DNA from 3 places in the Priestia veravalensis genome. Region 1 is predicted to be linked to each of the others. Evidence: riboswitches for the same ligand, from Rfam matches in the RefSeq annotation. Region 1 holds a riboswitch; each other region holds the start of a gene.

Region 1 (3,280 bases):
GATCGAGGTATTACTACATTTGACCATGCGGATATTTATGGTAACTACAGCTGTGAAAAGTTATTTGGGCAAGCGTTAGCGCAAAAGCCTTCTTTACGCGAGTCTATGCAACTTGTTACAAAATGTGGCATTAAGCTAACGTCTGATAAATATCCAGAGCGTAAAATTAATTTTTATGATACGAGCAAAGAACATATCATCAACAGCGCCAACCAGTCATTAAAGAATTTAAATACGGACTATATAGATGTTTTACTCCTCCACCGTCCAGATCCTTTTATGGATCCACAAGAAGTAGCAGATGCGTTTATTCAGCTTAAAGAAGAAGGAAAAGTACGCTACTTTGGAGTCTCGAACTTTAAACGTTCACAGTTTGATTTACTTCAATCGTTCTTACCTTTTTCACTTATTACGAATCAAATTGAAGTCTCGCCTACTTATTTAAACCATTTTGAAGAAGGCACAATTGAACAATGCCAGCAGCATAAGATAGCGCCGATGGCCTGGTCACCACTAGGTGGCGGCTCCATCTTCACTGCTGAAGATGAGCGTTCCATTCGCGTTCGAAACAAGCTAACAGAAATCGGTGAAGAAATTGGAGCGAAATCGTTAGATCAAGTTGTCTATGCTTGGTTACTAGCTCACCCAGCTACTATTATGCCGATTGTCGGGTCTGGAAAAATGAACCGCATTGATGTAGCTATTCAAGCGTTGGACTTAAAGGTGAATCGCATGCAGTGGTTCCAAATTTTAGAGGCTTCTAAAGGACGACCTGTTGATTAAACCTATTTAGATAATTTCTTTTCTAACACGTAGATTTCAACAATTTAATTCAATGCACTCCGAGGCTGAGAAATAAGTAATTCAGCCAATGATAAACCCGAACGGTTGAGAGTTCCTCACTTTTAATCGTTCAGGTTTTTTATTGATTGTGAAAACAATGTTGAAAATAGGCTGGAATGAAGCGTAGCGTAGGACACTCGACTCCTGCGGGAAAGAGAGGGAAAACTGAGATCCCAAAGCGCAGGGAGGAAGCTCAGGTTCCTCCCCGCGGAAAGCGAGTGGCCATAGCGCAATGGAACGAACGTGTTCTGACAACGTAAAGAGGTGAGAAAAGGGAGTGTTGGTATTTTTGGAAATTTGTTTTGTTATGCCCACCCTCTTCTTATGATTTATTAGTGAAATTTTCGAAATTGTCTTGTATAATATACAAAAATCAGATAAATTAGATAATAAGATTAAATTTCATCTTTATCGTTCGTTTCTTTTTAAGTAAACATATCGCAGAATGAACTAAAATAATAATCATATATGGATTCTTATCACGAGAGGTGGAGGGACTGGCCCTTTGAAACCTCAGCAACCAGTCGAAATGACATGGTGCTAAATCCAGCAAGCAAATCGCTTGGAAGATAAGAAGAAGAAATAAAGTCTTCTTCTTACAGAAGGCTTTTTTTGTTAATTCATTTTCTTTTTTTATTTGAACACAACTGATAACAGATGAAATGGAACGTTTAAGGAGGTTTTCAAATGGGGTTACTTGAAGATTTACAATCACGCATTTTAATAGGAGATGGTGCAACTGGTACCCTTCTGTATTCACATGGAATTGATAGCTGCTTTGAAGAGCTAAACATCACAAAAAAAGAAGAGATTCAGCGCATTCATCGTGCATATGTAGAAGCAGGTGCAGATGTCATTCAAACCAATACATATGCTGCCAATTATCAAAAGCTTGCACGATATGGTTTAGAAGATGCTGTCAAAGATATTAACATTTCAGCCGTCAGAATTGCAAAGCAAGCTGCTAAGAAAGATGCATACGTGGTCGGTACACTAGGGGGCATTCGCTCATTTCAAAAAAACGCCATCTCAACAGAAGAAGTAAAGCGAAGCATTCGCGAGCAGCTATTTTGGCTGTTAAATGAAGGCGTTGACGGCTTGCTATTTGAAACATACTACGATTTTGAAGAATTAAAAACGGTGTTGTCCTTGGCTAGAAAAGAGACATCAAAACCAATCATTACGCATGTTTCACTCCATGATATTGGCGTATTACAAAATGGAACATCCCTTTATGATGCGTTTCAAGAGTTAGAATCTTTAGGTGCAGATGTTGTCGGTCTGAACTGTCGTTTAGGCCCTTCTCATATGATTCAATCGCTTGAAGAAGTTCCGCTTTTAGATCGTGCTTTCTTATCAGCTTATCCAAATGCAAGCTTACCAGCTTATGTAGAAGGAAAAGTGGAGTACGCTACAAATCAAGAGTATTTCGTTGAAAGCGCCAAAGCTTTTCGCAATCAAGGCGTTCGTTTAGTAGGTGGATGCTGCGGTACTACGCCCGCTCATGTTCAAGCGATGTCACAAGCATTGAAGCATGAAAAGCCTATTACGCAAAAGAAAGTAAAGATTAGACCAGTTGTAGAAATCAAAGAACAAGAACAAACAAAGGAACCACACCTCCATGATCTTGTGAAAGAAAGGCGTTCAATTATCGTTGAGCTTGATCCACCAAAACAGCTCGGACCAACAAAATTTTTAGATGGTGCAAAAGCTCTTCATAAGGCTGGTGTTGATGCGGTTACCCTTGCAGATAATTCTCTGGCATCACCTCGAGTAAGCAACTTAGCAATGGCATCGCTTATGCAGCAGCAAACGGATGCTCGACCGCTTGTTCATATTACGTGTCGTGACCGTAACTTAATCGGACTTCAATCCCATTTAATGGGACTTCATACACTTGGCATTAACCAAGTATTAGCCATTACAGGAGATCCATCAAAGATTGGAGATTTCCCTGGAGCTACATCCGTTTATGATGTCTCTTCATTCGATTTAATTAGCTTAATTGCTCAATTTAATGAAGGATTATCCTATTCAGGAAAGCCACTTGGACAAAAAACCAATTTTTCAATCGCAGCGGCATTTAACCCAAACGTTCGACATTTAGACCGTGCAGTTGTCAGACTTGAAAAGAAAATTTCATACGGTGCTCACTATTTTATTACACAGCCGCTATACTCAACAAAACAAATTGAAGAAGTGTACGAAGCAACGAAACATTTAGAGGCTCCAATTTATATCGGCATCATGCCACTAACAAGTGCTCGTAACGCTCGCTTCATTCATCATGAAGTACCCGGAATTAAATTGTCGGAAGATATTTTAGCACGCATGGATGCTACTGGAGAAGATCGAATTAAAGGTGAAGTTGAAGGATTAGCAATTGCAAAAGACTTAATCGATACTGCCTATGAATTATTTAATGGTATCTATTTGA
Region 2 (3,280 bases), on a different contig from region 1:
TTTTATATCGCTTTCTTCAATGGAATAAAAAATAGTAGAGCTGTTATAATTGATAGAAAAGGAGTGAAGGACATGTTTAAGCGAATTTTATTAGCTTCAGATGGGTCTGAACACGCTGCTAGAGCAGCTGAAAAAGCGGTTGCTTTAGCAAGATTAACTGATCGAAGCTTTGTTCAAGTGATATATGCAGTAGAAGGAGATAGTAGGTTAAACACGCTTGGAAAAGATGAAGCAAGAGAAAAGCGTATCCAAACAACACAAGAAGTTTTAGAGAAATCTGATATAGAGTATGAAATTACGTTTATTCATGGAGATGCTGCTAAAACAATTATTCAATTTGCTAACAACAATCGCTTTGATGTTGTAGTAGTTGGAAGCCGAGGCTTAAATCCAGTAAAAGAAATGTTTTTGGGGAGCGTGAGCCATAAAATTGCTCAACATGTGAAGATACCCGTATTGATTGTAAAGTAGGAGAGAGCGCCAATGAATATGCAAGTTGAAGAGTTAAAGAAACGAATTGGAGAGGCAAGTCGGATCTGTGTCTTTACGGGAGCGGGAATAAGTACAGAGTCGGGCATACCTGATTTTCGCTCGCAAAACGGATTGTATCGAAAAAACCTAGAATTTTCAGATGTGATTTCTACTTCTTTTTATCAGAACAATCCGGTACTTTTTTGGGAGCTATTTAAAGAGATTTTTCGTGTGAAGCTGCTTGATGAATATGAACCTAACTCAGGTCATTACTTTATAGCAGAATTAGAAGAAGAAAAGACCGTGCATGTGATTACACAAAATATTGACGGCTTGCATCAGAAAGCAGGAAGCACGAATGTATATGAAATTCACGGAACAATTAAGCGAGCACATTGTCAAAAATGTGGAAGTGAGTTTGGGTTAAATTTTCTAACCAAAGTTGAATTACCGAGCTGTACGTCGTGTGAAGAGGCACTAAAGCCCAATGTAGTTTTATTTGGAGATTCAATTCACTGGTTTGAAGAAGCTGTAGAGGCAGCTTTACAAAGTGATTTATTTATTGTCATGGGTTCATCTTTGCAGGTAACACCCATTAATCAAATTCCTTTATTAGTTAGAAAACATGGTCAGGTACCAATGGTCATTATTAATAAAGAGCCAACTTACTATGATTATGTGTTTGATAATCAAATACACCTCCCAATCGGTGAAGTTGTAACGGCTTTAAAGAGTGGGAAGTGAAAAAGCACGCTACGGGCAGCGTGCTTTTTTTAAACTTCAAAATAGATAGCGAAGCAGAACACAGAAATGACCAGAAAAAACGCTGAATGCAACTTGCTTTCTTTAAACGTCAAAACAGCTTCAATAAATAAAAATAAACTTAGCATTAATTGAATGTATGGTAAATAAGCAATATAGTTGGTAGAATCGCTGTTCTGAAAAGCGATTATTCCGTATACCACAGCTCCGATTAAAAAGGCATATTTTAATAGTTGTAATCCTTTAACTAACATCTTTGTGAGGTTCCTCCTTATTTAAAACCTAGGTCACATGATTATAACATATATTATATAGATGTAGACAACTAAAGTGACGCGATATGTTTGACCACGGTCTATCTTTCATGAACTCAAAAGGATATGAACCACTTCTGAATACTGAATGAAAAATTTTTTATTTCTGATTTTTCAAATTCCTTGTTGACAGACTAAGAAAGTAGGTGTAATATTTTCCCTAGTTAATTAATTGAATATTCTTATCTCGAGAGGCGGAGGGACTGGCCCTGTGAAGCCTCGGCAACAGACTGTTAAAGTACTGTGCCAATTCCAGTAGCAATTTGCTTGAAGATAGGAGAAGAACCAATAACGACTATTAACCTCTTCTTATCTTTAAGAAGAGGTTTTTTATTTTGAACAGAAAGAGGGAATAGAACCATGACAAAGACATTAGTGAAAGCTCCATTTAAAGCTGATCATGTAGGGAGCTTTTTAAGAACAACTCCTCTCAAAGAAGCAAGAGAAGCCTATACAAATGGTCAGATCAGTAAAACGACTTTAAAATCTGTAGAGGACCAGGAGATTGAAAAGCTTGTCCAAAAACAAATCGAAGTGGGACTTAAATCTATCACTGACGGAGAATTTAGACGTGCATGGTGGCACTTAGATTTCTTATCAGGTCTAGATGGTGTAGAAGAGTTTGAAACGGAGTATATTAGTCAATTTAAAGGTGCCAAAACAAAAAATAAAGCAATCAAGGTAGTTGGTAAAGTAGATTTCAACCATCATTATATGCTGGAACATTTTACATTTTTAAAAGAAGCTGTTGAACAATATGGTGATGGAAGCCAAGTTGCTAAGTTTGCTATTCCAAGTCCCAACATGTTATTCACTCGAATTCAAGAGGATACTTACTACAATGGGGATAGAGAACAGTTTTATCATGACACGGTAGTTGCTTATCAAAAAGCAATTCAAGCTTTTTATGATGCAGGCTGCCGCTACTTACAGTTAGATGATACTTCATGGATTGATTTTGTTTCTGAAGAACGTATAGATGCAGTTGTTGAGAAGCTGGGTATGGATGTAAAAGATATTATTGATACGAGAGTCAACTGCTTAAACGATGCGATTTCTAAAAAGCCGGAGGATATGGTCATTACGATGCACATTTGTCGTGGAAACTTTAGATCTACGTATATTACCAGTGGTGGCTACGATACTATTTCAGACGCAATTTTTGCTAACTTGCATGTAGATGGGCTTTTCCTTGAATATGATGATAATCGTTCAGGAGATTTTGAGCCATTAAAAAGTTTTACACGTAACAACCAAACAGTTGTATTAGGACTAGTAACATCTAAATTTCCTACATTAGAAGATGCAGAGGTCATTAAACAAAGAGTTAAAGAAGCGAGTGCATCTATTCCTCTAGAAAACTTGTCACTGAGTCCACAATGCGGGTTTGCAAGTACGGAAGAAGGAAACGAACTAACAGAAGAAGAGCAATGGAATAAAATTAGTCACGTCATTAAAATTGCTCAAGATATTTGGGGCGCTAACTGAAGAATAAGAGTTGTTTCTTAATTTTACATAAGAATCCAATTAGATCTTTCTTTTCGTTGTAGTAAAATTGGAAAAAGCTGCGTCTATAAATGATGCAGCTTTTTTTGTGTATTGATAGCGTAACTGCAAATTATCTACAGGTAACATAATATTTATTGGGTAAGATAGCGAACTGTCACGCTAAAGAAACGAAAGATTCTTGATAGATGTATTTATCTTGCAGAATGCTTAAGTTTCAGAGTTGA
Region 3 (3,280 bases), on a different contig from region 1:
ATGCCGTTAAGCGTGCCCCTTGGAGAACGGGGCGTGTTTCGCACGCAAATACTTTCAGCGGAATATCACGCTCTTTTGAAATATGAAAAGGCGCTAAAGCAGTTCCATAATATGCTGTGGCAATCGAGCCAGCATTACAAATTGTCATAACACGATCGTGTTTATTAAACAGCGATAATGCATAATCACCTATGCGGTAGCAGGTGGCTTCATCTTCCGCTTGAATTTGAATCGCTTCATGAATAACAAGTGTTTTAGCCTCATTTATGGAAATGGCGTTATTGATGCTGTTTACTACGCGTTCTAACGCCCAAAATAAGTTGACGGCTGTTGGGCGAGAACTCGCCAAAAATTCTTTGTCGGCCTGCAGCTTTTTTTTGAATTCTTCAATCGTCTGTACATCGTAGTTTTGAAGCGAAAGCGCTAAGCCAAACGCTGCGGTAATGCCGATTGCAGGTGCCCCTCGTACTTTTAGCGTAACGATAGCGTCCCATACGTCTTGTAAAGTATGTAGCTTAATATATTCAACTGTGTTTGGTAATAGCTGCTGGTCAAGCAGTGAAATAAACGTTTCCTTCCATTCAACTGAACGAGGGAGTGTAAGAGTGTGTGTCATGTTGGGCTCCTTTCATTCTTCAATCAAGTTCTTAAAATCATGTGCACTAATTTCTGTTTGATGAGTTAGTAAATAACGTCCTAAACGAAGAGCTGCTTTTTGAGCGTTTAAGCGCTCTTCATCAGGCAATGAATCAATATCTACTACGTGCGCCAATCCAATTGTACGTCGAATTAACTCGCACCCCGCGTAGCCAACAGCATCGGTCCACGTTTGTTGTAAGATATAGTCGGAATAGTTTGGATTTTTAACGAACGGTTCCACTTTAGACTCAACCCAAAGTTTGTTCCATGTTGTTTGGAAAACATCCCACGTTTTGGTGATATGATCCAAAAGTACACTGCGTTTTTGAGCAGGACGAGACAAGGTGTTAAGCAGAAGATTGGCAACAAACTGTCCTAAGTCAAAGCCAAAGGGCCCATAAAACGCAAACTCAGGATCAATAACTTTTGTTTCGCGCTCACTAGCAAAAATACTACCCGTATGCAGGTCACCGTGTACAAGCGTTTGGCTACTTGTTAAAAACTTTTGTTTAAGCTTAGCTACTTCAAGCTTAGCTTCTTCATCTGTCCATAAGTTTTCTACATCGCTTCGAAGCGTTTCTTCAAATTCATTTGTATTGTAATCAAAAAACGGATCTGTAAACACTAAGTCTTCTGTAATATTGCATAAATCAGGGTTAATATATTGAGCAACCAGCTCTTTTTTCTCCTGTGGCTTAATCGCAAAGTCAGACGTCTCAAATGCAATATGAGCTAAAAATCTACCGATATGTTCTGAAAGAAGTGGGTATGTTTCTCCTTGGATTAATCCTGTACGAGAAATTGTTAGGTGAGACAGGTCTTCCATGACCGTAACAGCTAAGTTTTCATCATGATAATAAACGTCTGGAACGAGTTCGGGTGTTAAGCTGCCAAACTGTTTGAGCGCATTGCTTTCAATCGTTGCGCGCTTGAGTGATAAAGGCCAGCTTTCTCCTACAACTTTCGCATAAGGAAGAGCCTGCTTTACAATAATGGACTTGTTGGTTTGGTCGTTCACAATATGAAAAACAAGGTTTAAATTGCCATCACCAATTTCACGAGCTGTAAGAGCTTCACTTTCCGAAAATAACTTCAGCTGTTTTACAAGTCTAATTGCTGTAATTTCATTTAGTGGCTCATATGTATAAGTTGTTGTTGTCATCGTTATCTACCTCCATAAAAAATAAGTATACCGGAGGCTTTTAAATCATATAAAAGCCTCTTTCGGTGAGTGAAAGAGGCTTGATTGTCATTCAAACCTCTTATCTGCCAGAAAGATTTCTCTTTCTGTTGGAATTAGCACCGTGCCTTCATAAAACAACGAATTGTTTTATAGCGCTAAAAAGCTGCGCTCCATTTCACAATGGTATTACGGTCGGTTGCTGGGCGTCATAGGGCCAAATCCCTCAGCCAACTCTTGATAAGAGTAAAGATATTATTTAATTTTGATTTGTTTGACTTATTAGTAACTTCTGGAGAACATCGTATCATGTGAATTTTTGGATGTCAACAGCGAAATTTAATAAAATTCTGTGCGACGATCTGTAAAGACCGGAATTTGTTCTCGGATTGCCTTTACGGTTGATAAATCAACGTCTGCTGTTAGTATTTCTTCATTTTCACCTGCTTCTGCAATAATTTCTCCCCAAGGGTCAATGATTAACGAATGACCAGCAAATGTGTTAGCTGGATCGTCTCCAGAGCGGTTGCAGGCAACCACGTAGCATTGATTTTCAATGGCTCTGCTTACCAGAAGTGCTTTCCAGTGAGCAAGTCTTGGCTTGGGCCACTGAGCAACCACAAAAAGGAGTTCTGCACCTGCGCTTGTATGAACGCGAATCCATTCTGGAAAGCGAATATCATAGCAAATAACGCCTGCGCATAATGAGTTTTCAAGCGTAAAGATGTTTTTGGTTTCACCTGGTTGTAGAAATAAGTGCTCATTCATCAGCTTAAATAAGTGTAGCTTGTTATATTGCGAGACCTCCTGGCCTTCACGATTAAAGACATACATTGTATTCGTAACGCCGCTTTTTGTTTTCTTAGCAACTGATCCAGCGATGATGTTCACGCTGTGTGTTTTGGCGAAAGCAGAGAAAAAGCTAGTCGCTTGCTTACCTTCTGAGTCCGCGATAGCGTCGAGGTTCTGTAAATCATAAGCCGTATCAAAAAGTTCTGGCAGTATAAGAATATCTGGAGATTCAAACAGTGCTTCCTTCATTTTTTTTTCAGCATGCTCGTAATTTTTTTTAGGGTTTCCAAATGCAAGATCAAGTTGCAAACACGCTACTTTTAAGCTCATTAAACTTCACCATCCTGATTTATTTTATAAAAATGACTTTACAAGTTGACTATTACAATATATTATTTGTGACTAGAATTTCAAGAATTTTTTGAGAAGGTGTTCACATGAAGCAGTTTGAACAATCAGAACTATTGAAGAGTTTACCGAAACAATTTTTTGCATCCCTTGTTAGCAAAGTTGCAAAAGTAATAAAAGAAGGACATGATGTGATTAATTTAGGGCAAGGAAACCCAGATCAGCCAACGCCCCCTCATATTGTCAAGGCACTTCAAGACGCGAGTGAAAATCCAAACTACCACAAGTACTCACCGTTTCGCGGACAAGCTTTTTTGAAAA

Evidence for each region. A riboswitch is a leader RNA that binds a small molecule or an ion and turns the genes downstream of it on or off. The one in region 1 is predicted to bind S-adenosylmethionine.
Region 2: it holds a riboswitch for S-adenosylmethionine, as region 1 does, so the genes downstream of both, AS180_RS16000 (5-methyltetrahydropteroyltriglutamate--homocysteine S-methyltransferase) here and AS180_RS17470 (bifunctional homocysteine S-methyltransferase/methylenetetrahydrofolate reductase) in region 1, are expected to answer to the same signal.
Region 3: it holds a riboswitch for S-adenosylmethionine, as region 1 does, so the genes downstream of both, mtnK (S-methyl-5-thioribose kinase) here and AS180_RS17470 (bifunctional homocysteine S-methyltransferase/methylenetetrahydrofolate reductase) in region 1, are expected to answer to the same signal.

What each region holds. Positions count from the first base shown of each region.
Region 1 covers NZ_KQ758688.1:11,670-14,949, reverse strand. Annotated here, with positions in the region: gene AS180_RS17475 (aldo/keto reductase) at 1-783, shown strand, start outside; gene AS180_RS22790 (hypothetical protein) at 960-1,103, shown strand; SAM riboswitch class I at 1,317-1,419, shown strand; gene AS180_RS17470 (bifunctional homocysteine S-methyltransferase/methylenetetrahydrofolate reductase) at 1,531-3,280, shown strand, end outside.
Region 2 covers NZ_KQ758675.1:16,779-20,058, forward strand. Annotated here, with positions in the region: gene AS180_RS15985 (universal stress protein) at 73-471, shown strand; gene AS180_RS15990 (NAD-dependent protein deacylase) at 484-1,215, shown strand; gene AS180_RS15995 (hypothetical protein) at 1,245-1,487, opposite strand; SAM riboswitch class I at 1,727-1,827, shown strand; gene AS180_RS16000 (5-methyltetrahydropteroyltriglutamate--homocysteine S-methyltransferase) at 1,908-3,035, shown strand.
Region 3 covers NZ_KQ758674.1:8,404-11,683, forward strand. Annotated here, with positions in the region: gene mtnA (S-methyl-5-thioribose-1-phosphate isomerase) at 1-616, opposite strand, end outside; gene mtnK (S-methyl-5-thioribose kinase) at 629-1,801, opposite strand; SAM riboswitch class I at 1,899-2,066, opposite strand; gene AS180_RS15810 (carbon-nitrogen family hydrolase) at 2,159-2,941, opposite strand; gene AS180_RS15815 (pyridoxal phosphate-dependent aminotransferase) at 3,049-3,280, shown strand, end outside.